2 regions of the Symbiobacterium terraclitae genome follow, and region 1 is predicted to be linked to the other one. Evidence: riboswitches for the same ligand, from Rfam matches in the RefSeq annotation. Region 1 holds a riboswitch; the other holds the start of a gene.
The links. Region 1 has a riboswitch for thiamine pyrophosphate ahead of thiT (energy-coupled thiamine transporter ThiT). Riboswitches for the same ligand answer to the same signal wherever they lie in the genome.
Positions count from the first base shown of each region.

Region 2: another riboswitch for thiamine pyrophosphate. It lies ahead of thiD (bifunctional hydroxymethylpyrimidine kinase/phosphomethylpyrimidine kinase); the one in region 1 lies ahead of thiT (energy-coupled thiamine transporter ThiT).

Region 1 covers NZ_JAGGLG010000002.1:122,974-126,366, forward strand. The annotation lists gene ypeB (germination protein YpeB) at 1-753, opposite strand, end outside; gene sleB (spore cortex-lytic enzyme) at 766-1,458, opposite strand; TPP riboswitch at 1,588-1,694, shown strand; gene thiT (energy-coupled thiamine transporter ThiT) at 1,766-2,323, shown strand; gene J2Z79_RS18750 (hypothetical protein) at 2,474-2,599, shown strand; gene J2Z79_RS02070 (hypothetical protein) at 2,692-3,105, shown strand; gene J2Z79_RS02075 (aminopeptidase) at 3,107-3,393, shown strand, end outside.
Region 2 covers NZ_JAGGLG010000009.1:31,761-35,153, forward strand. The annotation lists gene J2Z79_RS06935 (phosphotransferase) at 1-545, opposite strand, end outside; gene J2Z79_RS06940 (NUDIX hydrolase) at 542-979, opposite strand; TPP riboswitch at 1,200-1,305, shown strand; gene thiD (bifunctional hydroxymethylpyrimidine kinase/phosphomethylpyrimidine kinase) at 1,394-2,227, shown strand; gene thiM (hydroxyethylthiazole kinase) at 2,224-3,393, shown strand, end outside.

The sequences.
Region 1 (3,393 bases):
GTTGGGCAGCAGGGAGGCCAGACGCTGCCCGGCCTCCTCCCGGGAGACGGCGGGGCCGGAGAGCGCCGGCGGCGTCTGGTTCACGTGGTCGGAGAACGGGCCGTCGTAGATGAAGACGGGCATCTGCTCGAACTTGGTGGCCATCTGCGCCCAGCCGCCGTCCAGCAGCGCGGCCATGGCCGGGCTCTGGGCGCCGGCCGTCGCAACCGGCGGTTCGACGCGGCGGAACAGCGTGGACCAGCTCAGCCGGACCGGCCGGTGCCAGCGGAAGCCGCCCCGGTTATACTGGGTCAGCATCTCGTTCAGCTGCTGGCTCAGTGCGGCCGACTCCCGGCGCAGCCGCGCGAGTTCGGCACGTTCTGCCTCGGTCATGGGGCGGCCCGCGGCCTCGTCCCGCAGGAGAGAGAGGGAGAAATCGCCCACCTGCTGGAGGAACTTGCCCGTGGCGGTGGAGACCTCGGGCGGGAGGGGGAGGGACGCGAAGGCGGCGACGGCCGCGGCGGCGTGCCGGTTGACGTCGGCCATGTAACGCATGTTCTGCCGCTCGCTGCCCGTGGCGAGCCCCTTGCCCAGCATCGCCTGGATCTGCTCCACGTGATGGGCCATGTCGACGAAGTTGCGCTGCCGCTCCGCCTCCAGGGCGTTGGCCAGCAGCTGGTTGTGCTCGTTCAGCTGGAAGGTCCAGGCCGCCCATACCGCGATGGCGATGGCGCCCAGCAGGCTGACAGAAAGCCAGGTCAAGACGCGACGCATGGGCTCATCCTCCTACTTGGCGAAGACGTGGTTACCGATCCGCTTGATGATGGGCCGCGTCCATATCCAGCCGCTGCTCGCCTTTTGCGGGTTCCAGAAGAACAGGGCGCCGCCCGAGGGGTCCCAGCCGTTCAGCGCATCCTGGGCGGCGCGGATCGCGCTGGACGTGGCCGGTGCGTAGATCGTGCCGTTGGTGACCGACTCGAAGGCGTGGGCCTGGTAGACCACGCCGGCCAGGGTGTTGGGAAAGCGGGAGTCGCGCACCCGGTTCAGGATGACCGCGGCCACCGCGACCTGTCCCTCGTAGGGCTCGCCCCGGGCCTCGGCCGAGACCACCCGCGCGAGCAGGTCGCGCTCTCCCTCCCGGCTGCCCGCGGCTGCGGTCGTCTGCGCCGTGGCTGCCCCGCCGGGCGCGCCGCCCCAGTAGCCGAGCGCCGCCCAGGTTTCGGGCCCGACCACCCCGTCGACGGTGAGCCCGTTGCGCTTCTGGAAGAGTGTCACGGCGGCGTAGGTCTGGCGGCCGTAGATGCAGTCCACGGCGCCCGTGTAGTACCCCCACGCCTTGAGCCGGCGCTGGGCCACGCAGACATCGTTTCCACGGCTCCCCCAGCGCAGGGTGGCCCGTGCCTGGGCCTGCGCATTCCAGGGGAACGTGATGACCAGAAGCACGGCGACAATGGCCGCTGCCAGCGCACGCGTTGCCATCCTGTTACAGCCTCCCTGTGTCGCTCTTCCCTTCACCTCCCTAACGTGCCACGGCCCGGCCCGAAGTATGCCAGGGGGATTGCCCGGCCGGAACGCAAGGGGTATACTGAAGGCAGCATCATACTGGCAGAGAGCCGCTAGGGGAGCCGTGGAAACGGCTGAGAACCGGGGTGAACCCCGGGACCCTGTCACCTGATCCGGGTAATACCGGCGTAGGGAAGCGAGCCTCGCGGACCTCCGTTCCGCAGCTCGCTGGGCTGCGGTTTTTTCGTGCCACGAGAATGCGAGTATGCTTGGTCGCATGGAGGTGTCCGGATTGTCTGATGCCCGTCATCGTCTGCTCCGCCTGGTCGAAACCGCCGTCATGATCGGGGCGGCCGTCGCCCTGTCGTTCGTGAAGGTCTGGGAGATGCCACAGGGCGGTTCCATCACCCTCGGCTCCATGGTTCCGATCATCCTGATCGCGCTGCGCTACGGCGCAGGGTGGGGCGTCACCGCCGGGGCCGTTGCCGGTATCCTGCAGTTCATCATCAAGCCCGAGTTCTACCACCCCGTTCAGGTCCTGTTGGACTACCCCGTCGCCTTTGGCGCGCTGGGCCTCGCGGGCCTCGCCCGGGGAAGCGGCGTGCTCGCGCAGGCCTGGCTGGGCGCGCTGGCGATCGCCGGCCGGTTCGTGGCGCACCTCGTCTCCGGCGTGGTCTTCTTCGGCGAGTACGCGCCAGCCGGGCAGAGCCCCTGGATCTACTCGGCCATCTACAACGGTACCTACCTGCTGCCCGAGGCCGTGCTGAGCGGCGTGCTGCTGATGGCGCTGCTGCCCGCGCTGGAGCGGGCGCTGCCGACCCGGGCGCGCTCGGTACACTAGTTCGTCCCGTGCGCAACAGTGGAAACCGACCCGGCCGGGGCGCGTGGGTGCAGGCAGGCACCCCGCGTTCCCGGCCGGGTCGGAGCGCGCCTGCACCCGCTCCCGCGATCCGCACACCTTCGTCATAACGAAGAGGGGAGGTCGCACAGGATGCGGGCAAGGTTTAACCCGGCCCTGGTGGTGGCCGCGGCCATCGCCGCCGTCTGGGCCGGCGCGTGGCTGATCGGCTACCTGGCGGGCTACTCCGGCGAGCCGGAGACGTTCCTCAGGCCGTGAGGAAGACTAGTCCCATCCCGCGCCGAGCGCCCGGGCGGGCAGTGCCCCAAGGGGGCCGGAGCAGCGGAGATGGAGAGAAAGAAGGATGATCATTGGAACACCAGGAGCCAGTCGTCTACCTGCCCACCGAGGCGGGGACCGCCATCGGACCGGATGGGCGCAAGATGGTCTTCTTCAGGGTGCCCCCGCTGGAGCTGATGATCAAGCAGGTGCTGGCCTCGCAGCCAAAGGAGTACTCGTACCGGTGGGGTTACCATCCCGGTGAGCGTATGTACGTGCTGCTGTTCGGCTGGCCCAGCGGCCACGGCGCCGGGCTGGCGATCCCCGAGGGCCCGGGCGACGCCGTGCTGAACTTCATGCTGGGCACCAGCGACCTGTATATCACGGTCGAGCCGGTTGCGGAGCGCCTGTCCGGACAGGTGACCCCGGAGGTGATCGACCGGCTCCGCTACGGGCTGACCGTTCACCTGCCCGACGTGAAGTTCAAACCGGAGGACGGCGACTGAAATGGCTTCGTGGACGGAGACCGTGCTCTGCGAGAGCCTCGGCCTGCGGCCCGGCGAGCGGGTGCTAATCATGGCGGATGCCCCGCTGGCCGAGGCGGCCGAGGCTTTGGCCGCGGCCGCCGGGGAGGCGGGCGCGGGGCGCGTGGCACGGTTCGCCCTCCCGGAGCCGCGGGCCGGCCTCCAGCTGGTTCCCCGGGGCCTGGCCGCGGCGGCGGGCGGGGCGGACGTGCTGGTCTGCCTGCGGTCGGACCTCGACCTCGCCCGTGAGGACGCGCCGGTGCGGGCCGC
Region 2 (3,393 bases), on a different contig from region 1:
TCGTCAGACGCCTGCACGACGGGGTAGAGCCGCCGCGCGCTGGCGGCTACCGGGGCTACCGCGGCGAACGCCGCAGGGGCTGTGTGCGCCAAGCGGTCCAGCATCGGCTCCAGCACATCGGTCAGGGATCGGATCCGTGGAAGCCCCTCCAGGTCCACTCCGGCCGATGCGCGGTGGACCGTTCCCAGGACGCGCCCCGCCGCCGCCACCTCCCGGGGAGTGGATGGCGTGAACGGGCGTCCGCTGAGCCAGTCGAATGCACGCCAGAAGAGGTGATCGGAAACAGAACCCTCCCCGCGAATGGTCAAATGGGGAAATCCGCGCGCCGACAGAAACCGGCACGCGATTCCTTCCCGCCGGAAGCGCCTGCCGTCTGATACCACCTTGACAAAATAGGGCTGTTCACCCGCCTGGGTGTACACCGCAAAGTGGTGGTTGGGCGAGCCCGCCTGCTGCGGCAACGGCTCCGCCCGTTGCGCGCCCAGACGCTCCCGCCATGCCGCGAGCAGCCGGTCATGGCCTTCTGCCCTGGAGCCCGGGTTCATGGCTGCAGGATGCGACCGCGGACCGCAGTCCACGTGTGCCGGTTGGATTCCCAGTGCAGCGCCGTCTCCACGGCGGAGACCGGAACCCAGCGCCACCCGTGGTGTTCCGTCAGGGTGATCCCGTCGGTCGCCTCTGGAACCTCCACCCAGAACAGATCCTTTCGGATGACCTGATGGGGGAGGTCGAACTCCCAGTGGCCAGGAACCGGGCGGAGATCCTCCGTCCGTATCGTCAGGCCGGTCTCTTCACTGATCTCTCGGACGCAAGCCTCGCGCGGGGTCTCCCCTTCGTAGATGCCTCCCGTAATGGGCTGCCAGAAACCCCCCGGAGCGTCCGGGCTCGCCGGCTTGTGAAGGAGGAGTACGGCATCCTCCGCATCCTCCACGCGGCGGATCACCCAGCACTCGATGCTGTTCTGGACGGGCTTACCCACCAACTGACATACACCTCCCGACAATATATACCACCTTCTTCAGACATATTGCAATCTACCTATTATACGAGACGCTGCACCACGCACTGCCAGCAGGCGCAGTAAACCCGCTGACGGTGGGCGCAGGCCCCGGAGACGGCTTCCAGGGCGAACCAGCGGGCGTCAACTTGACATTCGCTTACCGGCGGTGGTACCCTGTACCGCGAAGTTCATACTGGGTTCGATCCACTAGGGGAGCCATGTGGCTGAGAACAGGTCCGCCGGGGCCTGGACCCTTAGCACCTGAACTGGGTAATACCAGCGGAGGGAAGTGGATGGCCGGCCGTCCTGAGTACATGGGTCGCCTCCACATTCTTCGTGGAGGCGACCTTTTCTGCTCAGAACAGGACTTGCAACGGAAAGGTGTGAGATCGCATGACCCAGCCCCGGGCCTTGACGATCGCCGGCTCCGACTCGGGCGGCGGCGCCGGCATCCAGGCCGACCTGAAGACCTTCACCGTCCTCCGGACCTACGGGACCTCCGTGATCACCTGCGTCACCGCGCAGAACACCCTGGGGGTGACCGGGGTCTACCCCCTCACCCCCGACCAGGTCGCGGCCCAGCTGGACGCCGTGCTTTCCGACATCGGCACAGACAGCGCCAAGACCGGCATGCTCTACGACGCGCCCATCATCGCCGTGGTCGCCGACCGGGTGCGGCGGTACGGCATCCGCAACCTGGTGGTCGACCCGGTGATGATTGCCAAGGGCGGACACCCCCTGCTGCTGCCCGAGGCACAGGCCGCGGTGCGGGAGCTGCTGCTGCCCCTGGCGCTGGTGGTGACGCCCAACCTGCCTGAGGCCGAGGCCCTGACGGGCATGACCATCCGCACCCGCGCGGACATGGCGGCCGCCGGGCGCCGACTCCTGCAGATGGGGGCTAGGGCGGCCGTGGTCAAGGGCGGCCACCTGGAGGAAGGGCCGGCCGCCGACCTGCTGGTCGCCGCCGACGGCAGCCAGCAGTGGCTGGAGGCGGAGCGGGCGGAGAGTCGGCACACCCACGGGACGGGATGCACCTTCAGTGCCGCCATCGCAGCCGGGCTCGCAAGGGGGCTGCAGTTGCCCGAGGCCGTCTCCCTGGCCAAGGCGTTCATCTCCCTGGCGATTCGGAAGGCGCCGGGAATCGGCGCCGGGCACGGCCCCACCAACCACCTGGCCTGGCTGGAGGAAGGGTGCGGGCTGCCGGGAGAGGGGGACGAGCGGCGATGACGGGACTGCCTGAAAGGGTCCGGGACCGGCGCCCCCTGGTCCACGCCATGACCAACTACGTGACGATGGACTGGGTGGCCCGGGGGCTCCTGGCCGCCGGCGCCCGGCCGGTGATGGCCCGGGACGGAGCGGAGGCTCCCCAGGTCGTCGCCGTGGCCGACGCCCTGGTGCTCAACCTGGGCAACTGGAGCCCCGCGCTGCAGCAGGCGATGCTGGAAGCAGGTGAGGTGGCCTCCCGGCACGGGATCCCGGTGGTCCTGGATCCTGTGGGTGCAGGCGGAACGGCGATCCGGACGCGCGCCGCCCTCGAGCTGCTGGAGCGGGTGAAGGTGACCGCCGTCCGCGGCAACGCCGGGGAGATCATGGCGCTGGCGGGCGACCAGGGGCTGGTGCGCGGTGTCGACGCGGCGCAGGAGGCGCTCGGCCTGCGGGTGGAGCGGGCGGCCCGCGCCGTGGCACGGCGCTCCGGCTGCGTCGTGGCCGTCACAGGGCCTGCGGACCTGGTGACCGACGGCCGGCGCACCCTGGCGGTCCGGGCGGGCCACCCGCTGATGGCGCAGATCCCCGGGAGCGGGTGCCTGGCGACCGCGCTCGTGGCGGCAGCGCTGGCTGCACAGGGCGATGGCGCCCCGTCCGTTGCCGTGGTGGCGGAGGCGCTCCTGTGGGCCGGCTGGGCGGGCGAGGAGGCGGCGAGAAAGGCGTCAGGACCCGGCAGCTTCGCCGTCGCCTACCTCGATCAGCTGGGTCAGGCAGGCCCGCTGCCGGCGGGACGGATCGCCCCGCCCCTTTCGGATCTGCTCAGCCTGTACGTGCTGGTCAGCGGCGCTACCCCCCTGAGCGTGGTGGAGGCGGTCCTGCAGGCGGGGTGCCGGATGATCCAGTTCAGGGAGAAGCACCTCCCTCTTCCGGTCCAGGTGGAGGCGGCCGCCCGCGTGCGGGAGGCCTGCTGGCGGCACGGGGCGCTGCTCCTGATCAACGATCGGGTCGACCTTGCGCAGGCGGTCGGGGCCGACGGCGTCCACCTCGGGCAGGACGACCTGCCCGTCGCGGTCGCCCGGCGGATCCTGGGGCCGGGCGCGATCGTCGGGGCGACCTGCGAGACCGCCGGGGAGGCGCGGATCGCCCAGGCGGCCGGGGCGGACTACATCGGCACCGGCCCGGTCTAC